One region of the Massilia sp. CCM 8734 genome, then DNA from elsewhere that is predicted to be linked to it. Evidence: riboswitches for the same ligand, from Rfam matches in the RefSeq annotation. Region 1 holds a riboswitch; each other region holds the start of a gene.
The links. Region 1 has a riboswitch for cobalamin ahead of F2P46_RS14110 (TonB-dependent receptor). Riboswitches for the same ligand answer to the same signal wherever they lie in the genome.
Positions count from the first base shown of each region.

Region 1 (7,070 bases):
TTCGAACCGTTCTACCGGCTCGACCGCAGCCGCGACCGCAGCACGGGCGGGTTCGGACTGGGATTGTCGATTGCGCAGAAAGCGGTGGCGCTGCATGGCGGCACCATTGCGGTGGAGCAGTCGGAGATGGGTGGCGCGCGCTTCGTGATCGCCTTGCCGGCTTGAGGGGAAGGCGTGCACGCCGTCGCTCCCGCGCCAGGGAGGCTGTCTCAAAACGCTAAAATCACCGCTAGGCGGTAGACTCTTATCCGTCATTCCCGCGCAGGCGGGAATCCCATTCCGTGGCATAGCAGCGAACTTGGATTCCCGCCTGCGCGGGAATGACGGTTCTGGAGGTGGTAGGCGTTGAACGCGTCCCTTTTGAGACAGCCTCCAGGACGGGAACGACGGCGAAGGCTTACTTCTCCTGCGGACTCAAATGGGTAATCCCATACCAGAGATGCTGCCACCAATGCTCGCGCGAGCTGACCACCTGCAGGCAGCGCATATCGATCTCGCCCTTGAACACCGGATCGGCGCATTGCTTGGTCATCAAGGCGTGGCGCTGGTTTTCGGCATTGACGATGGCAATCGCAAACCACACCACCACGCTGCACAGCACCACCACCAGGCTCCACGCCAACTGGTTGATCCAGTTGCGCTCGAACAAATCCTCCACTACCGGGCGCGAGCCGTCGTAGATTTTCAGGAGTTTTTCTTCAGGATCGCTCATTTGCCGGCAGGTTTCGCAGTTGTTTTTGCAGGGGCGGCGGCGCCCTTCTCTTTCTGCACCCTGGCCACCAGCGCGTCAAGCGTTTGCTGGACCGCCGGATACACCGTCGCCTGGACCAGGGACGGATTGGCGCCACCAATCGACGATGGCGAGGTCAGGAAACGACCGTCGATCACCAGGGTCGGCGCGCCGTCGATCTTGTAGTTGCTCATCACTTGCGACGCGCTTTTCAGCTTGGTCAGCACGCCGAAGGAGTTCCAGTATTCCATGAACTTGGCCTTGTCGACGCCCTGCTTCGGAATCCACTCGAGAATGGCGTCGTCCTTGTTCAGGCGCAGGCGCTCGATGTGGAAGGCGCGCAGCACTTTCGGATGCATTTCCTCGGCCTTGCCCATCGCCTCGAGCGTCAGGTGCAAATGCGCCTCGGGATCGTTGGGACCGCTCACCGGGAAGTGAACGCGGCGAAAGACGATATTGTCGCCCTGCTTTTTGACCCACTCGGCCAGGTGCGGTTCCAGCGCGTTGCAGGCCGGGCAGTGGTACATGAAAAATTCGATGACTTCCACTTTTTTACCGACGGTCTTGGTCGGCTGCGGGCTCGCCAGCGTGACATATTCGGCACCGTCTTTAGGATCGGCGGGCGAAGCGAACGCCGTGGTGGCAACCAGGCTGGCGACGGCCAGAGCAATACGCAGGAAACGCATAAATATCCTTCATGTTTAAGTTGAGACGACGATCGCGAGATTACCACTTTTTGCGGCAGGCCCCCGGCCAAGGTCCAGCATTTTACAATGCGTTGCAAATGCCGTCGCGGCTGGGCCGGATCACAGCGAGATCACCGTCGGTAAACGGCGCGCCTGGCCGCGCCGTTGACGCGCCAGTTCGAGTTTTTCGCACAGGATGGCGGCGCCCTGGACCAGGCGCGGCCCGGGCCGGGTCAGCAATTCGCCATCGAGCGTGAATAAATTGCCATTACGCACCGCCAACAGGGTCTTGTACGGCGCCCACATTGCCAGCCCCGCGTCCGACGGGTCGTGCGGCACGCTGGCGACCAGCGCTTCCGGATTGGCCTGCAACACCGCCTCGATCCCGACCGACGGCGCCTTGACCGCCAGCGCGGCGAAAATATTCTCGCCGCCGCACAGGGCAATCGCGTCGCTGGCCACCTGCTGGCCGTTGAGGGTGTACAGCGGCTTGTCCCAGACCTGGTAAAACACCTTGACCGGGGAGCGCTTGCCATAACGGGCGCCCAGGGCCGCGATATCGGCCTGGAACGATGCCGCCGCCGCGCGCGCCACCGTGTCGGTGCCGAGCAGCTGGCCGAAACGCAGCATGCTGTCGGCCACCTGGCCAAGGCGCGCCGGCTCGCTGTGGAACATCGGAATGCCGAGCTGGCGCAACTGCTCCAGCTGGCGCGCCGTGTTCCCGCTCTGCCAGACCACCAGCAGGTCCGGTTTGAGCGCCAGCACGCGTTCGATATCGATCTGGCTGTTGTCGCCCACCAGCGGGATCGTCCTGGCCGCCGCCGGGTAATCGCTGTAGCTCATCGCCCCGACAATGCGTGCGCCGCCACCGGCCGCGAACAGCAGCTCGGTGATGTGCGGCGCCATCGAGACGATGCGCTTTGCCGGCGCGTCCAGGACCACGCGCCGGCCGGCGTCGTCCACCACCGTGACCGGGGCGGCGCCGGCAAGGCCGGCCCACAGGGCCAGCGCGGCGACGGCGAGGCGCTGGCCCATCAGAAGTCGTAGCGCGCCGAGACCTTCACCTGGCGTCCGTCGGCCGGATAGATGCCGCTGTTGCAGCCGAAGGCATTGCTGGTGTAGCGCTTGTCGGCCAGGTTCAGGCCGGCCACGGCGAACTCCCAGGCGCCCATCTGGCGCGCATAACGCGCGTCGAAAGTGGTGGCCGACGAGATGCGCACGCCGCAGGTGTTGGCAAAGTCGGCGCCGAAGCGCTGCTTGCCGGCCCACTGGGCGCCGATGTCGGCACTATGGCCATTGCCCGGCGCCCAGGCCAGGCGCGCCGAGACCACGTTCTTCGGCACCAGCACCATCTCGCTGCCGGCGTTGCGCCCTGCGGTGAAGCGCGCCCGCACGTACTGCCAGTTGCCGCTCACGCGCCAGTCGCGCGCGATGCTGGCATGCAGGTCGACTTCCACCCCTTTGCGCTGGGTCGGATCGAGGTTGGTGTTGGCGCCGTAACCGCCGTTCGCGCTCGGGTCGTAAAAGATCTCGTTGCGCAGCTGGTGGCGGAACATGCGCGCGCTCGCGCCCAGGCTCGCGCTGCCGTAGACAAGGCCCAGTTCCAGGTCGCGCGAGGTTTGCGGCGCCAGCAAGCCGGGCGAGGAACGGTAGCCGTTTTCATCGACGTTGGCCACGCGGTAGCTGCGTCCGGCCTTGGCGTACAGGTTCACGGCCGGCATGACGTCGACACTGCCCTGCACTTCCCATGCGTTGAGGGTTTGCTTGCTGTCGTAAGGCTTGGCGAAGGCGAGCGTATCGGTCGCGTCCTTCTCGAAGCGCTCGCGGCGCGCACCCACAGCCACGCGGGCCTTGTGCTCGCCGCCGAAGGTAAGTTCATCGCGCAGGTACAGCGCCTTTGACTTTTGCGCCGCGTCCGCGTTCGAATAATCCGAATCGGTCACGCGCGTCCATTTGACCAGGTCGATGCCGGCCACCAGTTCGTTGAGCATGGCGCCCATTGGCGCCAGGTGGCGCACGCGCGGCGAGAATTGCGTCTGCACGCTCTCGTAGGTCGCCTTCGATGCCACGCGCGCGCCGTCGAGCGTGTAGAAATAGGTCGAACGGGCGGTGCGCTCGCGGCGCGACAGCTCGGCGGCCAGGTCGACGGCGCCGATGCGCTGCTCGGCAAACGCGGTCAGGCGGTCCGAGTCGAGCGCGCCGACATCGTCCGGGGTACTTTCCTCGCGCGGCGTATGGCGGAACTGCCAGGCGCTCAGGGCGCCCGGAAGCTCCGACTCCTGGCGCGCCCGGTCGTAACGCACGCCAGCGCGGCCGCCCTGGTAAGCCCACTGGGCGCCGCCGCTGAAGGTATCGAGCTCGAACGCGTTGTGGTCGCGGTAGTTGTCGGTGCGGGCGCTGCCGACCGAGGCGTCGAGCGCAAAACCGTTCCACGACTGGGCCAGCGCGGCGCGCAGGTCGCGCAGGCCGAACTGGCCCATTTCGGCGCGCAGCATGCCGCGCCGGCCGTTCGCTTGCGGGCGTTTTGTGACGATGTGGATCACGCCGCCGGTGGCGCCTTCGCCATACAGCACGCTGGCGCCGCCGCGGATGATTTCGATGCGCTCGACCGTCTCGATCGGAATCGACGACAGGGTCGCATTGTTCAATTCACTCTCGGACATGCGCACGCCGTCGAGCGTGACGACCATGTTCTGGCTGCTGTTGGTGCCGAAGCCGCGCAAGTCGAGGCTGAAATCGGGCGAACCGTCCAGGCTCTGGCGGCCGTACACGCCGCCGATCTTGCGGATGGCCTGGTTGACGTCGGCCGCGCCGGCGCGGCGGATGTCGTCTGCGCTGATGACGGTCGCGCCGATCGGAGCGAGCGCCGGATCGCTGGCGAAGCGCGCACCGGTGATGGTTACTTCAGGCAGGGCCTGGGCCGCCAGCGCGGCGCCGGAGGCAAAACACAGGGACAGGGCGGAAGCCAGCGCGAGCGGCCTGGCGGAGAGCGCGCGGCGCGGCGATACTGCAAAAATCATGATGTCGTCTTCAGAAAATGAGTCCTGGCCTGCGTCCCCGCAAGCCGGATTGCACGGACCGACGCGCGATGCGGCATCGTGTCCACCTGTTTTGGCCGGTATCCGGGCTGGCAAGGCGCTCATGGCGCGCCTGGCTTACCGTTGCGGGGGCAGCACACTGGGTGTTTCCCGTTTAACTGCCGGCGTGAAGACGCGGGCTGGCACCAAAACTGCGCCATTATAATCGGAGTCGCCATCCGGACTGCGTGGCGGCGCGCGTTGTGGCATGCTGTGCGGCGCGCCGGCCGCCCGGCAAACCCCGCATTTACCCTTTTATCGAGTCAGCGCCGGCGGCGGCGCAGGAGAACGCATGCAAGCCCGAACCCGAACCATGGCCCTCAAGGCGATGCTGCTCGCCGCTGCCGCCGTCGCCGGCGCCGAACTGTTGGCGCAGGCCGACATCAGCATCACGCCGATCCCCGAACCGGTGACCGATGTCGGGATCGGCTTCGCCCTGCCGTCGGCCGGCGCGGTGAGCGTGCCGAGCGCCCCGGACGCGTGGGGCGGACCGCGCACCGGCAGCGAGCCGACCCTGTCGGAGCGCGTGGTCGATTACCAGATCGAAGCGACGCTCGACCCGGTCGCGCACACGATCGACGGCAAGCAAAAGCTCACCTGGCGCAACCGCAGCAAGGAGACCGTGCGCAGCGTCTACCTGCACCTGTACATGAACGCCTTCAAGAGCGCGGGCAGCACCTACTTCACCGAGCAGCGCGAGGCCGGCAATGATGCCACCATCCGGCCTGGCGAGTGGGGCGATATTTCGCTGCGCAGCGTGACCCAGGGCGGGGCCAAGGTCGGCTGGTCGTTTGTTCATCCCGACAACGGCCCCGCCAGCGACCAGACCGTGGTGCGCTTCGACCTGCCGGCGCCGGTGGCGCCGGGCGCCTCCACCAGTGTCGACATCGCCTTCTTGACCCGCCTGCCGCGCGTGGTGTGCGACACCGGCTACTTCGGCAGCTTTCACCTGGTGGCCCAGTGGTTCCCCAAGATCGGCGTGCTCGAACTGCCCGGCGAACGCGGCGCCACGCGCGCGCGCTGGAACGTGCACGAGTACCATCACGAGTCCGAGTTCTACGCCGACTTCGGGCGCTACGACGTCAAGCTCACCGTGCCCAAGGGCTATACGGTGGGCGCCACGGGCGAGCTGCAAGGGGCGCCGGCCGAACGCGGCGGCATGCTGACCCACCACTACGTGCAGGGCGACGTCCACGACTTCGCCTGGACCGCCGACAAGCGCACCGCGCCGCCCCTGCGCGCTACCTGGAGCGCGCAGGGCAGCGCCCAGGTAGCGTTGACGGTGCTGTTCCCGCCCGACCGTGCGGCCAGCGCCGCGCCGGCGCTCAAGGCCGCCACCGATGCGCTGAGCTATTTTTCGAAGACCCTCGGCCCGTATCCGTACAAAACGCTGACCATCGTGATCCCGCCGTTCAACGCCGATGACGCCGGCGGCATGGAGTACCCGACCTTCATCACCGCCACCGGCCACGACAAGGTGGTGCCCGGCACGGCCGGCGCCTTCGACCTCGATTTCGTCACCATCCACGAAGTCGGCCACGGCTACTTTTACGGCATCGTCGCGTCCAACGAATTCGAGGAGCCGATGCTCGACGAAGGCCTGAACGAATACTGGGACTACCGCATGCTGCGCGAGAGCGGCCAGCAGGTGTATCCGGGCCCGCGCTGGCTCAAGGCGCTCGGCCTGGCGCCCGGTTTCAAGGGCTTCGATGTCGAACGCCACGACGCCCCGCGTCACGAACCGGCCGACCCGATCGGGCAGAACGCCCACATGCGCTTGCAGGGCATCGGCCCGGTGTACGTGCGCAGCGCCACCATGCTGCGCGACCTGGAAGAGCGCATCGGCAAGGAGGCGACCGAACGCGCCTTCAAGGAATACTACAAGCGCTGGAAGTTCCGCCATCCGAGCATCGCCGACCTGCGCGAAACGCTGGCCGAGGTAAGCGGCCAGCGCGCCGCCGTGTACGCGGCGTTCGCGCAGCAGGTGTACGCCGCAGCCAGCGTGGACGACCGCATCTCGCGCTTTTCGAGCGAGGAAGAAGTCGCCGCCAAGGCCGGCGCCGCGCGCCCGTGGCGCACCAGCGTCACCTTGCAGCGGCGCGGCGCGCCGGTGGCGCAAAGCCTGCTGGTCAAATTTGCCGACGGCAGCAGCGAGACCGTGGTGTGGGACGACCAGCAGCGCTGGCGCACCTTCAGTTGGGTCAAGCCGGCCAGGGCGGTATCGGCCGAACTCGATCCCAGGCGCCAGCACTACCTCGACACCAGCAAACTCGATGACAGCCGCACACTGGCGCCCGATGGCAGCGCCTCGCGCAGATGGACGGGCGATGTGGCGGCGTTTTTCAACATCCTCTTTTCCCTGATTGCGACCGTGTGATGAACCAGACGCCCGCCTTTTCGATGGCATCCGTACCGCGTGCGGCGCGCGCGGCGCTGCAATGGCGCCTGCTGCTGCTGTGGACCCTGTGGATGCTCGTGCCAACCCTGATCCTGGCGCTGCCGGCCTGGCACCTGCTGTCGACGCACCTCGATTATTCGGTGCACGCGCAAACACTGGCGCGCGCGCTCGACATGACC
Region 1 is NZ_WHJI01000013.1:51,612-58,681, reverse strand. It holds gene F2P46_RS14130 (ATP-binding protein) at 1-165, shown strand, start outside; gene F2P46_RS14125 (hypothetical protein) at 398-712, opposite strand; gene F2P46_RS14120 (thiol:disulfide interchange protein DsbA/DsbL) at 709-1,416, opposite strand; gene F2P46_RS14115 (cobalamin-binding protein) at 1,537-2,451, opposite strand; gene F2P46_RS14110 (TonB-dependent receptor) at 2,451-4,436, opposite strand; cobalamin riboswitch at 4,512-4,659, opposite strand; gene F2P46_RS14105 (M1 family metallopeptidase) at 4,786-6,870, shown strand; gene F2P46_RS14100 (hypothetical protein) at 6,870-7,070, shown strand, end outside.

Region 2 (7,070 bases), on a different contig from region 1:
CACCGACAGGATGCCGTGCACTTGCGTGGCGTTGAGGAAGGTGCTTTCCCAGCCGGCCACATATTGCGTCAGGAACCCGCGCGCGTACAGCGACAGCACCGCGCCCACCGCAAACATCGCGGCGGCCAGGTGCATGGTGCGCGCCAGGCGCGCCTGCGTCAGCCTGGCGCTCAGCTCGCTCCACTGAAGACTGAAATTGGTCAAGCCGGCCGCCAGCACGTTCGGCAGCTTGCGCGGCAGCGACAATTGCGCCCCGCTCAGGCGGCGCATCAAGGCCGGCGAGACCCAGCCGTTCTTCCGTGCCGGCACCAGCACCCACGCCATCAACAACAGATACACCAGCATATTCCAGCCGATAATCGCCAGCAGCGGCGCCGACAGCAAGTCGACCCGGTGCGGATCGCCGATCCGGTCGACCGCCGCGCCGAGCACCAGCGCCAGCAGCGGCAAGCCGAGCGACAGCGCCTTGAAGCCGCCGCGACGGCGCGCAATGGCGGCGAACGCGGGCGTGCGCTCGCTCAGGCGCTTGAGGATCTGCTCGGCGCGCTGTTGCAAAAAGTGCTCGGTGGTCACTGCCGACTTGCTGTCGGACGCTTGCCACTGCGCCAGCTCCTTCGCGCTGCGGCTGGCGTACAGGCGATCGTCGTCGCTCAGCACCTCGTGCTTGCCGTCCATGGTTTCGATCGCGCGCACCAGCACCACGTCCCTTGCCACCTGTTCGTTCATGCTTTTCCTGTTCTTTTTACCAGCTCATTTGTATGAAACGACAACATTCACAAGCCAATTGTGCCGCACTTTGCAGCCCTACGCTAATGCCGTTAAGTTAAGCGGATTTTTGGCCACCAACCTAAAAACCGTCATTCCCGCCTGCGCGGGAAGTCATTTCTGCCAGTGGCAGGAATGACGGGCCAAAGTTAACACCATTACCGCCCTACGCTGGCCTTGCAAGAACGCGACAGCGTGGATGTGCTATCTTAACGCGGAATTTTCTTGACACTTTCTTATCTCTCCTCACGATGCGCCTCCCAGACATACTTTCCACCCACGACCCACTGCTGGCCAGCGAACTGGCCCAAGCGATCGACAACAAGACCAAGCCGCTGGGCAGTTTGGGCGCGCTCGAAACGCTGGCCCGGCAGATCGGCCTGATCCAGCAAACGACCAGGGTGGCCCTGCACAAGCCGGCCATCCTGGTGTTCGCGGCCGATCACGGCGTGGTGGCGGAAGGCGTCTCGGCCTATCCGCAAAGCGTCACCTGGCAGATGGTCGAGAACTTCCTGTCCAGGGGCGCGGCGATTAACGTCTTCGCGCGCCAGAACGGTTGCGCGCTGCAGATTATCGACGCCGGCGTGAACCACGACTTCGGCAAGCGCGCGGCGCTCATGGACTGCAAGGTCGCGCGCGGCACCGCCAACTTCGCGCAGCAACCTGCCATGAGCTGGGCCGAATGCGCCGCCGCCCTGGCGCACGGCATGCGCATCGTCGGCAACCTGGAGGGCAATGTCATCGGCTTCGGCGAAATGGGCATCGGGAACACCACCGCCGCCGCCGCGCTGATGCACAAGCTGACCGGCGTGCCGGTGGCCCACTGCGTCGGCGCCGGCACCGGTTTGTCAATCGAGGGCGTGCTGCACAAGCAAAGCGTGATCGAGGCGGCCGTCGCCCTGCATGGCGACATGAGCGAGCCGCTCGACATCCTGGCCACCTTCGGCGGCTTCGAGATCGCCATGATCGTCGGCGCCATGCTCAAGGCGGCCGAACGGCGCATGGTGCTGCTGATCGACGGCTTCATTGTCAGCAGCGCGCTGCTGGTGGCGGCGCGCCTGCAGCCGGCCATCCTCGACTACTGCGTATTCTCGCACTGCTCGGACGAAGCCGGCCACGCACGCATGCTCGAGCACTTTCACGCCAGGCCGCTCCTGAACCTCGGCCTGCGCCTGGGCGAAGGCACCGGCTGCGCACTGGCGCTGCCGCTGCTGCACGCGGCCGTCAACTTCCTCGGCGAGATGGCCACCTTCCAGTCGGCGCGCGTGGCCGGCCAGTCGGCGTAAAAACACGCCATGGCCAGCATCGTCCACCAGTGCCGGCTGTTCTTCATCGCGCTGCAATTTTTTACGCGCGTGCCGATTCCGGGCTGGGTGGGCTTCGATCCATCCTGGCTGCACCATGCGTCACGCTATTTTCCGCTGGTCGGGGTGGTGGTGGCCAGCGTGGCGGCGGCGGTGTACGCCGGCGCGGCGGCGCTTTTTCCGGCCCCCGTGGCGGTGATATTGTCGACGGCGGCGGCCATCTACCTGACCGGCGCCTTCCACGAAGACGGCCTGGCCGACATGTGCGACGGCTTCGGCGGCGGCTTGAGCACAGAGCGCGTGCTCGAGATCATGAAGGACTCGCGCATCGGCACCTATGGCGCGGTCGGCATGGGGCTTACGGTGGGCCTCAAGTGCGTGCTGCTCGCGTCCCTGCCCACACCGGCCGTCATCGTCGCGCTGTTCATCGCCCATCCTTTATCGCGCCTTGCGGCGGTGAGCCTGATCTGGGAAATGGAATACGCGCGCGCCGACGGCAAGGCCAAGCCGATGGCCCAGCATATGAGCCACCGGGAATTCGGCATCGCCTGCGCCTGCGCCGGCATGCCCGCGCTGGCCCTAGCAACGGCCGGCATGCTGCCCTGGCTTGCACTGCTCGCCAGCGTGGCCGGCGCCGCGCTGGTGGCGTGGTGGCTGGGCGCCAAGTGCCTGCGCCGCATCGGCGGTTACACCGGCGACTGCCTGGGCGCCGTGCAGCAGGTGGCCGAAGTGGTCATCTACCTGGCGCTGCTGGCGTTTTTCCATCGCGGCGCCTGGCCCTGACATGCGCCTGTATCTGGTGCGCCACCTGGCGCCGCAGGTGGCGCCAGGTGTGTGCTACGGGCGCACCGACCTGGCTGTCGATCCCGGACTGCAGGCGCTGGCCCTGCCCGCCCTGCGCCAGCGCCTGCCGGCCGGCGCACCGATGTTCTCGAGCCCCCTGCGGCGCTGCGCCGGACTGGCGCAAGCCCTGGGCGGGGCGGCGGTGCGCTACGACCCTCGCCTGGCCGAACTCGATTTCGGCGACTGGGAAATGCGCCGCTGGGACGACATCGAGCGCGCCGCCATCGACGCCTGGGTCGCCGACATGGCCGGCTACCGCCCGGGTGGGGGCGAAAGCGTGACCGACATGGCGCGGCGCGTGTCGGCGTTTTATGCCGATTGCATGCGTTCGCACACGAGCGCCGCCATCGTCATCTGCCACGCCGGCGCCATCCGCCTGCTGCTGGCCCGCGCGCGCGGACTGGCGCCCGAGGCCATGGCGCTGGAAGCGGCGCAGCGTCCCCACGCCATCGCCTACGGCGAGACCGTCACCATCGACTGTGTATAATTATCGGGTTTTGGTGCCCGCGCCCATGTCCATGAGCGCAGTTAAACTGGGAAACACGAAGCCTGCAACAGGCCAACGTGTGCTGCCCCCGCAACGGTAAGCAAATGTCGCTGACATGGCGACGAGCCGCCTCGATTGACCACTGTGCATTTGGCATGGGAAGGTGAGACGGCCGCATTTGCCAGCCCGGATACCGGCCAACACAGGTGGGAACGTGCGGCAGTTGCACGCTCCTTTTCAATCTGGCCAACGGGGACGTCGGCCGGTTGCTCGCAATCGCATTCACTGAAGACTTGTCATGACCTTTCCTGTTGTACGCCACGCGGCCCTGACGTCGCTCGCGCTAGCTTTTACCTCCCCTTGCGCCCTCGCCGACAGCCCCATCGATTCGGCAGCTACTGCCAATACTGCCGTCATCATCACCGCCGCGCGCGCGCCGCAGCCGTCGATCGATGTCCTGAGCGACCATGTCTTGATCAGCGCGACCGACATTGCGCGCTCGGGCGCGGGCAATGTCGTCGACCTGCTGCAAAAGCAGCGCGGCATCGAAATCACCCGTAACGGCGGTCCGGGCGCGGCATCGCAAGTGTTCATCCGGGGCGGCGACCCCAAGCAGACCGTGGTGCTGGTCGACGGCGTGCGCATCGGCTCGTCCACCATCGGCATCGCCAACTGGGCCACCCTGCCGCTGGCGAACATCGACCGCGTCGAAATCGTCTACGGCCCGCTGGCCACCATGTACGGCGCCGACGCCATCGGCGGCGTGGTGCAGATCTTCACCCGGCGCGGCGCCGGTCCGGCCAGCGTGACGGCGTCCGTGGAAGCGGGCAGCGACAAGGCGCGCGCCATGACGTTCGGCGTGGCTGGCGCCAGCGAAGGCGAGAACAGCATCCACTACGCTTTTGGTGCGTCCAAGGACAAGGACGAAGGCTTCTCGGCCACCAAGCCGGGCGCCTCGTCGTATAACAAGGACAACGACGGCTACGCGCGCGACAGCGCCAGCGGCCAGTTGGGCATCGTGCTGGCCAAGGGCCATGAAGCGGGGCTGCTGTACCTGCACAGCCACCTGGCGTCGCAGTACGACTCCGGCCCGAACCCGTTCGACGTGCGCAGCGTGCAAAACATGGACAACATCGCCGTCTACTCCAAACACCAGTTCACGACAAGCTGGAAAATGAGCCTGCAGGCCTCCGAGGCCGACGACAAATCGGTCAACTTCACCAGCGCCACGGCCAGCAACCGCATCGACACGCGCGCGCACGCCTACAGCATGCAGCACGACATCGCCCTTGGAAGCGACCTGCTGCAACTGGTGCTCGAACGTCGCGTGGAAAGCGTGTTCGCCGACACCACGCGCGCCTTGAACGCCAGCCGCGCCACCAATTCGGTCGCCGCCGCCTACTCGGCGAAGCGCGGCAACCACCTGGCCAGCGCCAGCGCGCGGCGCGACGACAGCACCCAGTACGGCGACAAGACCACCGGCGGCATCGGCTATGGCTACAAGCTCACGCGCGCGCTGCGCGTGAACGCCAGCGCCGGCACCAGTTTTCGCGCACCGACCTTCAATGAACTGTATTACCCGGGCTACGGGGTCGATACCAACAAGCCGGAACAGGGTAAAAACGTCGAAGGCGGCGCCTACTACAACGACGGCACGACCGAGGCCAGCGCGATCTGGTACCGCAACCGCCTGACCGACCTGCTGGTCAACACCGGCAAATGCCCGGTGCAGCTCGATTCGCACCCGAACGGTTGCGCCTACAACGTCAACCGCGCCACGCTCGAAGGCGTCAGCCTCGGCGCGCGCACCCGCCTGGGCGATGTCGACATGAGCGGCTCGCTCGACTTCCAGGACCCGCGCGACGACACCACCGGCAAAAACCTGCAACGGCGCGCCAAGCGCCACGCCAAGTTCGCCGTGGAGTACAACGCGGGCGACCTGATCGCCGGCGTCGGCGTGCAGGTATCCGGCAAGCGCTTCGACGACCTGGCCAACCGCACCACGCTGCCCGGCTACGGCGTGGTGAACCTGTTTGCCTCGTACCGATTTGCCCACGACTGGTCAGCCGTGCTACGGTTGAACAACATCGCCGACAAACAATACGAACTGGCGCGCAATTACGCCACCGCGGGCCGCCAGGTGTTTGCCGGCATCCGCTACGGCATCCGTTAAGCACCATTAAGCACCAAACAGGAGTCGCATGCATCCGTTCTTTCGCACTATGCGCCACCGGGCCAGCGTCATCATCACCACGCTGACGCTGCTGGCATTGGCAAGCCTGGTCATCGCCGGGATGGTCGGCTCGGTGCCGGTCCCGCTGGCGGAGATGCCGGGCGCGCTCATCGCCCTTGCGAAAGGCGACACCTCGACCCTGGCCGCCACCCTGCTCGACCTGCGCCTGTCGCGCGCACTGGTGGCCTTTGTCACCGGCGGCGCGCTCGCGTTGGCCGGCGTGATGATGCAAGCCTTGCTGCGCAATCCGCTGGCCGAGCCGTATGTACTCGGCATCTCGGCCGGCGCCTCGGTCGGCGCGCTGGCCGCGCTGCTGTTCATGTGGGCCATGTGGATGGTCGACCTGGCCGCCTTCGTGGGCGCGGTGGCCGTCTCGATGCTGCTGTATATGCTGGCCCGGCGCGACTTGCGCGGCAACGCGGCGGCCGAAGGCGGCTCGTCGCTGCTGCTGCTGACCGGCGCCATTCTCTCCACCTCCTGCATTGCGCTGGTCACCCTGATGCTTTCGATTGCGCCCGAAAGCCGTCTGCGCAGCATGATTTTCTGGATGATCGGCGACATCGCCGGTGCGCCTTTGCGCCCGCTGCCGTGGATTGTGCTGGCCGTGGGCCTCGTGTTTGCCCTGCGCAGCGCCCGGTCGCTGAACGTGCTGGCGTTGCACGCGGAAGCCGCCGCCACCCTGGGCATCCGCGTCAGCGCCCTGCGCAAGGGACTGTTTTTCTGCTCCGGCATGTTGACCGCCAGCGCCGTGACCAGCGCCGGCAGCATCGGCTTCGTGGGCCTGATCGTGCCGCACGCCTGCCGTTTCGCCTGCGGACCCGATCACCGTCTGCTGATCCCCGCAGCCACCCTGGCCGGCGGCGCCTTCCTGGTGCTCGCCGATACTCTGGCGCGCACCGTGCTCGCGCCGCAGCAACTGCCGGTGGGCGTGATCACGGCGCTGATCGGCGCACCTGTCTTTTTGTACCAACTCCACCGGTTGAACCGCTCATGATGATCGAAGCGCGCCGATTACTACTCACCGCCGGCAGCCGCACCTTGGTGAAAAACCTCGACTGGCAGGTACAAAACGGGCAGTCGTGGTGCGTCATCGGTCGCAACGGCGCCGGCAAAAGCACGCTGATGCGCACCCTGGCCGGCTTGCGCGAGCCCGATGGCGGCAGCATCGCCATCGGCGCTCGCGCGCTCAAGGACTGGCCGCTCGAAGAACTGGCGCGCCAGCGCGCCTTTTTGCCGCAATCGCGCAGCGACGCCTTTGCCTACCGCGCCATCGAAACCGTGCTGGCGGCACGCCACCCGTACCATGCCAACCGCTACTGGGAAGGCAGCGACGACTACACCATCGCCCGTGCCGCCCTGGCGTCGATGGAAGTGGCCGACCTGGCCGAGCGCGACGTACGCACCCTGTCCGGCGGCGAGCGCCAGCGCGTGGCAATCG
Region 2 is NZ_WHJI01000062.1:16,947-24,016, reverse strand. It holds gene F2P46_RS33375 (DUF2868 domain-containing protein) at 1-726, opposite strand, end outside; gene cobT (nicotinate-nucleotide--dimethylbenzimidazole phosphoribosyltransferase) at 1,017-2,051, shown strand; gene F2P46_RS33365 (adenosylcobinamide-GDP ribazoletransferase) at 2,061-2,852, shown strand; gene F2P46_RS33360 (histidine phosphatase family protein) at 2,854-3,399, shown strand; cobalamin riboswitch at 3,394-3,616, shown strand; gene F2P46_RS33355 (TonB-dependent receptor) at 3,698-5,572, shown strand; gene F2P46_RS33350 (iron ABC transporter permease) at 5,601-6,626, shown strand; gene F2P46_RS33345 (ABC transporter ATP-binding protein) at 6,626-7,070, shown strand, end outside.
Region 2: another riboswitch for cobalamin. It lies ahead of F2P46_RS33355 (TonB-dependent receptor); the one in region 1 lies ahead of F2P46_RS14110 (TonB-dependent receptor).

Region 3 (7,070 bases), on a different contig from region 1:
TGAAGGCCCATGCGAGGGACGCCAGGAACACCGCGTAATAGCCGCGCTCTTCCCACAGCGGCAGCTCGCCCGGCGCGGCGGGGAACAATTTATTGACCAGGAAGACCGCCGACACCCCCGCCACGCAGCCCAGGCACACGCCCAAGGTGGCCTGGGCCATCAGCCGCCCGCTTAGCGGCTGGCGCTGCGCCTGGCGCTTGCGGCGCGCTTCGATCCACAGCAAGTTTCCGCTGTAGAACAGGAAGGCGCCCGCCAGTCCAAGCACGAAATACATCCACTGCACCGCCACATGACCAAAATTCCCATAATGCAGCGTTTGCAGGCCGCGCAGGAAGGTCGTCCCAGGGCTATATTGCTGCGGCGTCATCACGCGCACCACGGCGCCGCTGCCCGCCTTGAGCACCACGGCGGCGGAACTGGTCAGCGTGCGCTGTCCGATATCGCCGTACGCGATGACATGGGCATTGGCGTCGCCCGCGTGCTGATAGTACACGTGCGTCACCAGCATGCCCGGCGCCGCCTGGCGTACGCGTGCCAGCAACTGGTCCGCGGGCAGCAGCGGACCCGCCACGCCGGCCGCCTTTAGCGGCGCCGTGGCCGCAATATCGGGCTCGATCAATTGCAGCAGCTTGCCGTCGAAAACCAGGAACTGGAATGGGGCCAGCAGCAGCACGCCCAGCGCCAGCACCGCGCCGCTCCAGGCGAACACGATATGGAACGGCAGCGACAGGATGCCGATCACATTATGCGCATCCTGCCACATGCGCTTGAGGTTTTTGCCGATGCGCAGTGCGAACAAATCCTTGAGGAACAGCGGCGCGTACGCCACCACGCCGCTGGCCAGCGCCAGGCCGTACAGGATGCAGACCAGGCCCAGCACATAAATGCCCCAGCTTGCCGGCAGCCCGGCCGTGTAGTGCAGGCGATACAGGAAATGCGACAATTCCGATTGCGGCTTGACGTCCAGCAGCGCGCCGTCGGGCGCCAGGCGGAACTGGTGCTCGGTCTGGCCGCCATTCGCGTCGCGCTCGTCCCAGTCGAGCGTCAAATGCGGTTCATTCACGCTGGGCAGAAGCAGCGTGAACGATGCTTCTGCCGACGGGTGCCGGTGCAGCACGGCGTCGATCAGCGCTTGCGCGCCGGCCTCGGAGGCGATCGGCGCGCGCGCCGACGACGGCGTCTCCCAGGTATGCAATTGCTTGGTGAAGACGGTGATCGCACCGGCGTAAAAGGCAATGAACAGGGCAAAGCCGGCCACCAGGCCAACCCAGGTATGCAGCGCGATGTAGGTTTTCAGCGTGGACGACTTCATGCCGCAATCCTCAGCAGGCCGGCAGCCTTCAGTCCATGGATCAAGCCGAACCCGGCCAGGGTGGCGCCACCCATCCACAGCCAGGCGCGCAGGGCGGTCTTGAAATGATAGGCCAGCGCCATCGCCCCCACCCACGTCGGGAAGAACATCAGCAGGATCGGCAAGGTGTCGCGCTGCTGGTTGCCACTCAGCAGGGCCAGCAAGCCCACCAGCGCCACGCCGAGCGGTGGCGCGAGGAATACGGCGGCCAACGATTTACCCCACATGGCGCCCCCGGCTCCAGGCATTCACGTAAGGCAGCGCCACCAGCGCCAGCATCAGGGCGGACAGCGCAATAAAGACGCCGCACCAGAAGCCGTAGCCATGGCTGGCGGCCAGCACCGACGCCGCGCACAAGGGCAGCGCCAGCCAGCGCAGCGGACGCCGCGGGGCCGCCGCCCACAGGGACTGATGCGGCGAGGCCAGGTAAAATGCAAGCGCGGCCAACAAGGCCGCGCCGATGGACATCCAGATCATTTACCACCTCGTGAATGAGACGTATTCTCAATAGTGGAATGATAAATGATTATGCGCGCCGGAAACAATGAAATTTTGCCGATATGCTACTTTTGAACCCCCGCCCGGCGGCGCAAGTCCTTGCGCGTGCGCTTACCCTCGCCAATGCATCGCCAGCCACAGGTCGTCTATCTGCTTGTTCGTCAGATTCAGCCGTAAGGGAGCGCGCCATGCCATTTGGCGACCCGGACCGTAGCACATGGAAATATTGCCAAACGTCTCAGCAGTCCGTATGATTGCCACGTTTTGGTGCTCGCGGCCTTGCTCTGAAGGCGGCAGTTAAACGGGAAACACGCGCTGATATCAGCGGCAAACGTGTGCTGTCCCCGCAACGGTAAAGCAGGCGCCGCATGTCGTCCAACGATGCGCGGCCGGTTGTCTCCATGGTCCACTGTGCCGCCGGCATGGGAAGGCGAGGCAATCTGACCTGTCAGCCCGGATACCGGCCAGGACGCATGGAAGCAAGCGGCCGGGAATTGCCGTGTTTGTGGATCGCCCGGGAGCGCGCGCAGTGGCGTCGCTCCCGCCTCGCCATCGACTCTCACGCCTGCGTCGGCCGCCGCTTCTTTTTTCTCGGTGCACGGGGATGTGCGCCGTACAAAAAACAGGCCGGCCGGTCCGGTCTTTACAGAGAGTACCCGTGAAAAACACCACCCCTGCCCCGTCGCAACGCGGGCTGCGCCTGCTGTCGCCGCTGCTGCTGGCGGCCTTGCCCGCCTTCGCCAACGCCGCCGTCGATGACGATGCGCCTGCTCCCGTCCAGCAAGTGCGCGTGTCCGCCAGCCTGATCCCGCTCGGTGTCGCCGATTCGGCCAACCAGGGCACGGTGACCGCCAGGCAGCTCGAAAACCGTCCCTTGCTGCGCACCGGCGAGCTGCTCGAAGCGGTGCCCGGCCTGATCGTGACCCAGCACGCCGGCGACGGCAAGGCCAACCAATATTTTGCGCGCGGATTCAATCTCGATCACGGCACCGATTTCCGCACCAGCGTGATGGGGATGCCGGTCAACCTGCCGACCAACGCGCACGGCCAGGGCTATTCGGACCTGAATTTCCTGATTCCGGAGCTGGTCAGCACCATTCAGTACAAAAAAGGCACTTACTATGCCGAGGAAGGCGACTTTTCGGCCGCCGGCGCAGCCGCGTTCGACTACGTGCGGCAGATGGAACAAGGCTTGCTGAGCGTGGAGGCGGGCCAGCATCGCTTCCAGCGCGCGCTGGTGGCCAACTCGAGCGCGCTGGCCGGCGGCACGCTGCTGTACGCCCTCGAACGCGCGGGCCAGGATGGTCCCTGGGAAACGCCGGAACACTACAAGCGCATCAACGGCGTGCTGTCGTACCACCGCGCGACCGGCGATGACGAGATCCGGGTGACGGCGATGGCGATGCGTTCGTCCTGGACCTCGACCGACCAGGTGCCGCAGCGCGCGCTCGCGGCCGGTTTGATCGGCCGCTACGGCACCCTGGCCCCGACCGACGGCGGCGAGACCGCGCGCTACAGCGTGTCCGGCGAGTGGAGCCGCCAGTACGGCGACGGCGCCAGCAAGGTCAATGCCTACGTCATCGCATCGCGGCTCGACCTGTTCAGCGATTTTACCTATATGCTCGGCGACCCCGAGCACGGCGACCAGTTCCACCAGTCCGAAAGGCGCCGCATTCTCGGCTTGAACGCGGCGCGCACATGGCGCCATGCGCTGGGGCCTTTCGCTTCCGAGACCGCGCTCGGCGTTCAGCTGCGCGCCGATCACCTTGCGCCGGTCGGCCTGTATCTGAGCCAGGCGCGCCAGCGCATGTCGACGGTGCGCGAAGACGACGTCAAGGAGCGCAGCGGCGCGCTGTATCTCTCCAACAGCACCGTCTGGGCGCCCTGGCTGCGTACTGTGGCCGGCTTGCGCGCCGACCGTTACGCGTTCGATGTGGACAGCGACACGCCCGCCAACTCCGGCAAGGTCGATGCGCGTATCACCAGTCCAAAATTCACCGCCATTTTCACGGCGGGCAAACATGCGGAGATCTACCTGAACTGGGGACGTGGCTTCCACAGCAACGACGCGCGCGGCGTCACCGGCGCCGTCGATCCCAAGACCGGACTGGCGGTCGACGCCGACGGCGCCGCGATCGAGCGCGCCACGCCGCTGGTGCGCGGCACCGGCAAAGAGGCCGGCTTGCGGCTGGCCGGGCTGGTGCCGGGCATGCAGACCACCATCGCCGCCTGGCGGCTCGACCTCGATTCCGAACTGATCTTCATCGGCGACGCTGGCACCACCGAAGCGGGCCGCCCGAGCCGGCGGCACGGCATCGAACTGGCCAATTTCTACACGCCCGCCAGGGACTGGATCATCGACGCCAACCTGGCGTGGTCGCACGCGCGCTTTCGCGACCACGATCCGGCCGGCGCCTTCATTCCCGGTTCGATCAGCCGCACCGCCTCGCTCGGTGTCTCGGGCGTGGCCGGCGCGTGGTCGGGCGGCGTGCGCCTGCGCTATTTCGGCCCGCGTGCATTGCTGGAAGACGACTCCGTGCGTTCGCCGTCGTCCACCTTGCTCAACATGAAGCTCGGCTACCGGATCGCGCCGCGCCTCAAGCTCACCCTCGAAGTGCTCAACCTGCTGGACCGCCGCGCCAGCGACATCGATTACTACTACGAATCGCAGTTGCCGGGCGAAGCGGCGCCGGTGGCCGACATCCATACCCATCCAGGCGAAATGCGCACCCTGCGCGCCGGCCTGGCGTGGCGCTTCTGAGCGCGACCATGCAACACGCGGCGCGCCGGCGATGCGCATGAGCCGCAGGGCGTTTGCCCTGGCAGCCTGGATGGCCATGCTGGCCGTGCTCATGGCCGTCCTCGCGCCGGCGCTCTCGCACGCCTTCGGCGGCGACCCCGCGGCGCGTTTTCTGCCGGGCGACATCTGCCGGGCCGGCAGCGTGGCGGCCGCCGGCGAAGCGCTAGCCGGCGGCGCGCCTGCGCCGCCGTCGCACGAAGAAAAACGCCAGCACTGCCCGTACTGCCACCACGGCAACGGCGTGCTGCTGTTGCCGCCCGCGCCCCACCCGCTGGCGCTGGCCATCGCCGACGCGCCACCCACGGCGCCGCTCCCCGACGCGCCGAAACCCCGCTTCGCATGGACGGCGGCGCACGCGCGCGGCCCGCCGTGGTCTTGATCCGGTAGAACATCGCGCACGCATCGCTCAGTGCAGAGGAACAGGCGGCAGCGCCTGCGGCTTTGCCGCATCCGATCCGTGCCGCGCCAATTTCCAATCGCCTGCACCAGGCAACCGAACAAGAGCACAACATGACTGCACACCCATTCCACGCGGCTACGCTGCCGCTGGCGCATTCCCGCGCCGCCCTCCCCTTCGCCATCGCCCTGGCCTGCGGCGCCATGGCCACCCAGGCGCGGGCCGACGAGCCTCTGCCCACGGTGGAGATCACAGGCACGGCGCCGCGCGCCAACGGCAAACTGAACCTCGACACGCCCTCCGCCACCGGCAGCCGGCTCGGCCTCACGCCACGCGAAACGCCGGCCACCGTCACCCTGGTCGACCGCGCCATGATCGACGCACGGGGCGCCCAGGACACTCAGGAGATCCTGCGCGCCATCGCCGGCGTCACCGCCCACAATGCGCCGGGCAATATCGGCGTGAGCTACCGCGGCTTCGGCAGCGGTTCGATCAGCCAGCTCTTTAACGGCATCAACGTCCAGTACGCGATCGCGGCGCGCCCGGTCGACAGCTGGATCATCGACCGGGTCGAGGCCATCGGCGGCCCGTCGAGCTTCCTGTTCGGCTCGGGAGCGGTCGGCGGTTCCATCAATTACATCACCAGGGTGGCGGAACCGGGCGACGCCGGCGCGGCGCAAGTGCGCCTGGGCACGAACGGCTTGAAAGAAGCGTCCATCGGCCTGAACCGGCGCATCGGTGGCGCGGCCGGCGACGGGCATTACCTGCGCATCGACCTCAACCATCGCGATGCTGGCAGCTGGATCGACGCCAGCGGAGCCCGCTCGACCCAGCTGGCCGCGTCGCTGCGTTCCGACCTCGGCGAACGCTTGCGCCATACCCTGGCCTACGAGTTCCAGCAAGAAGACGTGGCGCGGCCCTACTGGGGCACGCCGCTGATCAATCCCGTGGCCGGGCGCGCGCGCATCGACCCGGCCACGCGCTCGAAGAACTACAACAGCGCCGACGGCATCTACGCCCAGCGCGTCCACTGGCTGCGTTCGCTCGCCGAATGGCGCCCCACGCAACAGGTCGCGCTCACCAATACGGTCTACCTTTACGATGCGCTGCGCGACTACCGCAACGTCGAGAGCTACCGCTTCAACCAGTCCAACACGGCAGTGGCGCGCTCCGGCATCCTGTTGCAGCACCACGAACAGCGCATGCTCGGCGACCGCCTCGACGCCACGTACAAGGGCGAGCTCGCGGGCCGGCGCAGCGACTGGGCGCTCGGCATCGATGTCAGCGTCAACAAGCAGACCCGCTTTCCGAACAGCCTGCCGGCTTCGCTCGGCGAGGTCGATCCCTACGATTTTACGACCGAGCGCTTCTTCGACATTGCCGGCATGAGCCCGGCGCTGCGGCCGGACCGCGACAACAAGGTCACCACGCGCGCCATCTACCTCGAAAACCGGACCGCCATCGCGCCGTCGCTCAACGTGGTCAGCGCGCTGCGCCACGAGCGCATCGCGCTCGGCCTGGTGAACCGGCGCGAGATCAGCGCCGCCAACCCGGCCAGCTTTACGCGCAGCTACCGCCCGACTACCGGCCGCGCCGGCCTGGTGTGGAACCTGGCGCCGGGCGCCTCCGCCTACGTCCAGTACGCGACCGCCGCCGACCCGCCGTCGGGCGTCTTGTCCACCGCCTCGTTTGCCGACGTGCGCAATAACAGCGAGCTGACCACCGGCCGCCAGCGCGAGGTCGGCGCCAAGCTGGACTTCTGGCAAGGCAAAGGCACGGCCGCAGTGGCGGCGTACCGCATCGAACGCAAGAACATCGCCACCCAGGACCCGGACAACAGCACCCTGACCGTCCTGGTCGGGGAGCAGTCGGCCAGGGGCGTCGAGCTGTCGCTGGGCCTGCAGCCTACGCGCCAGTGGTCGATCCAGGGCAATCTGACCCGGGTCGATGCGCAATACGAGCAATATCGCCAGGGTGGCGTCTCGCTCGCCGGCAAGACGCCGACGAACACGCCGCGCACCGTC
Region 3 is NZ_WHJI01000001.1:97,119-104,188, reverse strand. It holds gene F2P46_RS00420 (PepSY-associated TM helix domain-containing protein) at 1-1,312, opposite strand, end outside; gene F2P46_RS00415 (hypothetical protein) at 1,309-1,578, opposite strand; gene F2P46_RS00410 (hypothetical protein) at 1,568-1,828, opposite strand; cobalamin riboswitch at 2,098-2,333, shown strand; gene F2P46_RS00405 (TonB-dependent receptor) at 2,508-4,610, shown strand; gene F2P46_RS00400 (DUF2946 domain-containing protein) at 4,648-5,028, shown strand; gene F2P46_RS00395 (TonB-dependent siderophore receptor) at 5,160-7,070, shown strand, end outside.
Region 3: another riboswitch for cobalamin. It lies ahead of F2P46_RS00405 (TonB-dependent receptor); the one in region 1 lies ahead of F2P46_RS14110 (TonB-dependent receptor).

Region 4 (7,070 bases), on a different contig from region 1:
GCGGCGGGCGACAGCACGGCCACATCGACCGGCCCCGGCATGCTCAGGTCCACAGGCGCCGGCGCGTGCGCGGCGCGCGGGCGCCACGCTGGCCACGCCGAGCATGCCGCCAGTACCAGCAGGAAGGCGCCGGCCGCCAGTCCGACCCAGTCGCCCCAGATCACCATCAAGGTGCGCGGCGGGACGCGCACCGGTACATCGGCGATGACCAGGATGCGTTCGCCCATGCGCGTGCCGGCCAGCACACCGCCGGTCGCGTCGATCGCCGCGCTGTAACCGTTGGTGGTGGCGCGGAACTGCGGCAGGCGCGTTTCGATGCTGCGAAACGCCGCCGCCACCTGGTGCATTTCCGCCCCCAGCGGACTGGCGCTGAACCAGGAGTCGTTCGACATCGTGAGAATGGCTTGCGCACCCAGGCGCGCGCCGTCGATGGCCAGGGCGGGATCGACATCGTCGAGGCAGATCAGGGGCAGCACCGGAATCTCGCGGCCGTCGGCCAGGCGCAATGGAAACACGCGTGCGCCGTTGCCGGGCCGCCAGTCGCCGGTCCAGGGCAGGGCGCGCCGCAAGCGCGGCCCGTCCAGCCAGGCCGGCACGTACTCGGTCAGTGGAAACAGGTGCGTCTTGCGATAAAAACCCGTCAGGCCGGCGCCTGGCTGCACGAACGCGGCGGCGTTGTATTCGCCGGCGCTGTCGCGATCGTAGGTGCCGAACACGAACGGCACGCCGGCGGCATTGACGATGGCCAGGATCTCACGATCGAAGTCGGCCCCCGCCTCGCTCTTCGGATGGCCGAAGGTGGTGGGGTAGGCCGTTTCCGGCCACAGCACCGCATCGGCGCGCTGGCGCACGACAGCGTCGTAGCTCATCGCGAAATGCGTATCGAGAATCTCGCGCACCACCGCGTGGGTTCCCTTTTCCTGGCGCTGGCGGTCGTAGGCGACGATGTTCGACTGGATCAATCCCACCCGCAGCGGCTTGCCGGCGGGAGCGGGGCTGGCCGACAGCGCCACCAGGCCGTAGCCGGCCAGCAGCAGCGGCGCCAGCGCGGCGGCCGCGAGCGGGCGGGCGGCGACGCGCCAGCCATCGGCACGGCGCGCCAGCGCCGCCGCCACGCCTTCGTTGGCCAGCAACAGCAGAACGGTCAGGCCGGCGGTGCCGCCCACGTCGGCGCCCTGGCGCAGCAGGCGCGATGGATACAGCCCGTGGCCGAGCGTGTCGCCAAGCAAGCCGGGCGCGGCGGCCTGGGTCGCCACCCAGGCCGCCGCACCGGCCAGTGCGCCCAGCACGGCGCCATGCCGGCGCAGCGTGATGTGGCGCACCAGGGCGAAGACGATGAATTGCGGCTGGAACAGCGGGGCGGCGAGCAGCAGCAGCGCCACGCCGGTGGCCGCGCCGACCTGCGCATAGATCCCGAGCGCGGAGCCGAACCAGGCGAACGCCGCCGCCGTGTAGGCAAGCGACATGAGCCAGGCGCGCAGCAAGGTCGCCGCCAAGGTGGGGCTGGCGTCCAGGATGCGCAGCCAGGGCGCCAGCAGTACGAACCCGAGCGGCCAGGCGACGCCGCCGCGCGCATACAGCGCCACCATGGCGCCGCTGGCGAGGATGCCCCCGGCAGTGCGCACTGTCGCGTGATTCAATAAGGCCATGGTGGTCAGCGCCCCGACCGTGCCGGTGGAATGACGATGCGCCGGATCGGCAAGCCGGGCGGCGCCAGTTCCGGCGGGACGACCAGGTTCTTGGGCATCTCGATGGGCTTGTTGCTGGCATCGACCAACTGAAAATCGGGTGCAAACATCAGCACCGCTTCGATGCGCTGGCCGTCATCGGTGGCCTGGTGATGGCGCACATAGCCCTTCGGCAAAACGAAATCCTCGGGCACCGCCAGCCCGACCAGCGGCGGACTCGTTCCCGGTGGCGAAAAGGCGCCCAGGCCGGAATGGATGCCGCGCTCGTGCAGGCGTTCGATGACTTGCGCCATGCTGGGATTTTCCCCGCGCGCGACGTAGCTCGACAGGTCGCGCGTGGGGTCGGCGTCACCTTCGGGCGGGCGCGCCGGCGCGGCCGGCCCCGGCACAGGCGCTGGCGCGCGTGCGACGCCCGCAGCCGGCCGATGCGTCGGCTGCGGCGGCGCTGCCGCCATCGGCGCGGCGGCGCCGGCCCCGCTGCGGGTCGGCTTCCATAAAAAGAACAGCGCGGCGCCGCAGGCAAGAGCCAGCAGCATGACGATGACGGCGCGGCCCCGGGAGGGCCGCCAGGCGCGGCTGGCAGCGGACTGCTCGCTGCCAGACTGCGCCGGCCCGGAACGCGGAGGCGTGTCCACGGATCGGCGCCCGCTGCTTACGGCGTGACCGGATTGTAGGTCGACACCGCCCAGCCCATGCGCTCATGGCCGTACTGGTTCCAGATCGGATTCTTGCCGCCGCTGAAGCTCGTGTAACGCGGCGCGCCGCTGCCGGTGGTGCTGCCGAACAGGCCGGAACTGAAGGTGCTGCCATTGTAGGTCGGGTGGGTGTCGTCCGACTGGATGTAGTCGTAGCTGCTGCCCGCCGACACAAAGTGCGTGTTGGCGTCGCGGATGGTCGAGCGCAGTGCCGTGGTCAGGCGGTTGACGTAGCTCGTTTCGCTCTCGCCGCTCACATAGCGCAAGCCCTCGGCGTCGATGCGGCCGTCACCGTTGCTGTCGTAGTCGGCGCCCATGTACTGGGCAAAATTATCCGCGCACTGGAAGCCCTTCTGGCGCGCCACGTCGCACATCATGAAGTTCATCCTGGCCAGCGCGGGCAGGAACTTGTCCTGCATTTTGACGGTGGCGCCGGTGCCCGCATCCTTGCAGGTGCTCTGCACATTGTCCACCGCGTAGCCCGGATAGTGCAGGTTGGAGACGACCTTCAGCTTGACCCCGGCGTAGGCGTTGGCGTTGATGTAGTCCATCGCGGCCGTCACATACTTCTTGCAGCTGGTTTCGGCGGCGGTCAGCACGCTGTAGTTGCAGGTGCCAGTCTGGCTCTTGAAGGCCGAACGCGCCTGCAAGCCATCGTTGCCGCACATTTCGAAGGTGACCACGCGCGTGTTACTTGCTTGCATATACGAGCGCTCGGCCACGATCTTGTTGTTGTACACGTCCTCGGCCACCGCGCCGGACTTGGTGCGGCGCACGCTTTCGACGTCGGCGCCCCACTGGCCCGAGAGATACTCCGCGTTGACCGTCGGCGCCGCGTATTTGGCCGCGCTGGTGACGGAGCCGTTAAAGCCGGCATAGATCGAGTCGCCATAGGCCACCGAGCGGTACTTGGTGCTGGTGCCGGCCCGGTCGATGGTCCACGAGGCGTTCTGGTTCAGGGTGCTGGCGGCTGCCTCGGAAGCCGGGGCGAGTAGTGCAAGGAAGGGTAACAAGGTGTGCAAAGAACGACGAAAGCGAATGCTCATGAAGCGTCTCCTTTTTAGTTGGACCCGTCCGCCAGGCCTGCCATGCCGGCCAACCTGAACGCGGGCATTTCAATGTATTGCAAATATGCACAAGCGTGCTAATTAACCATTCGTCTTGTACAGAAAACATTGAAAATCGGTAGATTTGTTGTAAATGCGCAGTACGGCCAGCGGGCGGTGGATCCCCACGCCATCCCGCTGGCTGGCGCAGGAAAGATGTGACAAAAACGATTTTGCGCACTAAAATGCGCCCAATGTGAATGGTGCCCTCCCGCTTGTCGGCTGGAGGGTGAAACGGGAAGCCGGTGACGCACGAGATTTTCATCTCGCGCCAGTCCGGCGCAGCCCCCGCTGCTGTAAGCCTGACGACTTTGATCGAACGCCACTGTGCAGTGCATGGGAAGGCAAGACCAGGGAAGGATGACGGCGAGCCAGAAGACCGGCCAGTCACGATGCACGCGCAACGCCCGGGGTGTGGGGTTGCCTGTTATTTGTCGTCCTTTTTCTGTTTTGCCAATGCAAGCGCACGCCGCCGTTGTACGTGTTTCCGTTCGCCCTGCGCGAGCGGCGCGTGCCATGGTGGCGGCGCATGCGTTTGCGAACGTAACCATCGGCCGATCCGGTCATTCACTACGTCAGGCGCTTCCATGATGTTTTCCAGCCACGCTTGTTCCACCCCCATCCGCCCCATCGTCGCCGCCATCGCACTGCTGTGCGCCCCGGCCGCCCGGGCCCAGCCACCGGCGCTGATGCCGGTGGTAACCATCCAGGCGGCGTCGGACGACGGCCTTGGCCTCAAGCGCGAGATCGGCGCCGCCAGCCGGAGCGGGCGGGCGGCGCAGGACTTGCCGGCGAGCGTAGAGTCGCTCGGTGCGGCCAGCATCGAAGCGCGCGGCGACGTGCAGCTCAAGGACGCCGTCACCCGCACCACCGGCCTGACCGACATCAGCTCGCCCGGCAACGGCATCGCCTATTCGGCGCGCGGTTTTAGCGGCAACAGCGCCATCGCCATCCTGGAAAACGGCCAGCGCCCGCAGGTCGGCTCGGGCACGGCAAGCTATCCCGCCGATCCGTGGGGCTACGAGTACATCGAAGTGCTGCGCGGCCCGGGCTCGGTGATCCATGGCAGCGGCACCACCGGCGCCACCATCAATGCCGTGCGCAAGGCGCCCACGCGCGCCGCCGCGTTCGAGGCGATGGCCGGCATCGGGGCCGGGCGTGCACTGCGCGCCGGCGTGGGCGCCAGCGGCGCGCTGGGGCAGGGCGGGGCGTTCCGGATCGACGCCTACGCCGACCGCAGCGACGGCTTGATCGAACGCGGCGATGCGCGCCACGGCAAAGTGCTGGCCAGCCTGGCGTATGCGCTGGCGCCCACGCTGGACCTCGAGCTCCAGCTCGATCATCTGGAGCAGAAGCCGCAGCGCTACTTCGGCACCCCGCTGGTCAACGGCGCCCTGGCGCGCGCGCTGCGCAGGCAGAACTACAACGTCGGCGACGCCGATATCGGCCTTGATGATGACAAGGCGCTGGCCCGCCTGACCTGGCGCGTCACGCCGGCCCTGAGCGTCAGCAACGAACTCGTTTACATGAAGGCGCGCCGCCACTGGCGCAATGTGGAGAGCTATTTCTACGACGCCCAGGCGAAGCTGGTCGAACGCAGCGACTACATCGCCATCGCGCACGACCAGGAGCAGGCCGGCAACCGGCTCGAGGCGCGCTGGGACGCCGGCGCCAACCGCCTGGCGGCCGGGTGGGAAGCGGCCACCATCAATTTCACCCACACCAATAACGCCCCCTACGGCGGCGCATCGAGCGTGGCGCCGACCGGTTTTGCGCCGGGTGTGTTCGACAGCCCCGATCCCTTGCGCCCGGACTTCACGACCGATACCGTCACGCATGCGCTGTATGTCGAAGACGCTTATCGATTCAGCGAGACTGTGCTGTTGCTGGCGGGCCTGCGCCACGACCGCTACCAGGTCGAGCGCACCAGCCTGCAGGGGGCGGCCGGCTTCGACGCTACCTTGCAATCGACCGCCGCGCGCCTGGGCCTGACCTGGAGGCTGGCGCCGGATACCTCGCTGTACGGCCAGGTCAGCAGCGGCAGCGATCCGGTGACCAGCCTGTTGTCGCTGAACCTGGCCAACAGCCGCTACAAGCTGACCCGCTCGCGCCAGCTGGAAACGGGCGTCAAGCAATCGCTGGCCGGCGGCAAGGCCGAGTGGACGGCCGCGTTGTACCGCATCCGCAAGGACGACATCATCACGCGCGACCCGGCCAAGCCGGCGCTGTCGATCCAGGGCGGCGCGCAATCGTCGCGCGGGGTGGAGGTGAGCGCCAGCGTGGCCTTGGCGCCGGCCTGGCGCCTGGAAGCGAACGCGGTCTATACCGACGCCCAGTTCGACCAGCTGGTCGAAAGCGGCAACGTCTCGCGCGCCGGCAACCGTCCGGCGGACGCGCCCACGTCCTCGGCCAATCTCTGGCTCGGCTACCGCAGCGGCGACTGGCGCGCCGGCGGCGGCGCGCGCTACGTCGGCGCGCGTTTTATCGACAACGCCAACACCCAGTCTCTGCCGGCCTACACGGTGCTCGATGCGAGCGTCGGCTGGCAGGCCAGCCGCCACGTGCTGGTGCAACTGAACCTGCGCAACCTGGCCGACAAGCTGTACGCCAGCACCTCGTACGGCGGCAGCCAGTACCTGCTGGGTGCGCGGCGCCATGCGGAACTGACGGTCCAGTGGCGTTATTGACGATCGCGGCGGGCCGGCTGATCGCAGTACTCGACCGGAGCCGAGGCATAGCCTGTGCCTTACGTGCGGACTTCGGCGATTCCCGGGAAAGGATGGTGCGCCGCTCTGCCACCACTTGGAGCATGAGGAAGTCTTGCTATTCGTAGAAGATTTTCCACAATGCAATTAATGACTTTGGCAGTGGGATGCGGATCGCAGCCGCCCCTCGGCTTTGCGCGTTGTTCTTCAGCCGGTTCCACAGCGGCCAGGCGCAAGCGCATCCGCACCGGCCGGCGGCCGGACCGGCGCGCAGCGGAATTGAGCCGCCACGCCAGCACGGTTAGATCAAAGCTTCCCCCTCGCCGCAGCCTACAATGAGAGAGCTGGCTGATACCGGCGTAAGACTGTCATCGAGCTCACTTCCGCGTTTCGATGACGGTAAAGCGGGTGACACGTTTCCCTTGCTTCATTGTTATCCTTAAGCATCTACGTGCCACCATTCCTAAAAGGTGGATAAAATGAGTACGATAAACATCAACGCGTTCTCGAAGAACGCGATCGCGGCAATCCTGCTGACCATCGCCTGTGCTGGCGTCGTGTCCGCAGCGAATGTGACGCATTTCCGTAGTTCCGGCGATTATGCATGCGCAAGTGGAATCACCGGTCCAGACCGGGTAGCGCATTTGTGCGTATATTCCAATAAGCAGGAGGGTACAACGACTGTTTTCCTCAATTACGTTTCGTTCAATCTGAGCGATGGAGGCGACTTCATGTTCGGAAACGGTGAGATCCCATCGTCGGCTTTCAGCGCCACGGCCAAGGGCGCTTCCCTCTCGGTGGTGCCATCGGCCGTCCCGGGTTTTGTCATGGAAGGCAGTGAACATACCGGCGCTATCATGGTGGAATGGAAAGCAA
Region 4 is NZ_WHJI01000001.1:126,152-133,221, forward strand. It holds gene lnt (apolipoprotein N-acyltransferase) at 1-1,649, opposite strand, end outside; gene F2P46_RS00520 (hypothetical protein) at 1,655-2,323, opposite strand; gene F2P46_RS00525 (SGNH/GDSL hydrolase family protein) at 2,341-3,429, opposite strand; cobalamin riboswitch at 3,674-3,892, shown strand; gene F2P46_RS00530 (hypothetical protein) at 3,917-4,078, opposite strand; gene F2P46_RS00535 (TonB-dependent siderophore receptor) at 4,077-6,176, shown strand; gene F2P46_RS00540 (hypothetical protein) at 6,674-7,070, shown strand, end outside.
Region 4: another riboswitch for cobalamin. It lies ahead of F2P46_RS00535 (TonB-dependent siderophore receptor); the one in region 1 lies ahead of F2P46_RS14110 (TonB-dependent receptor).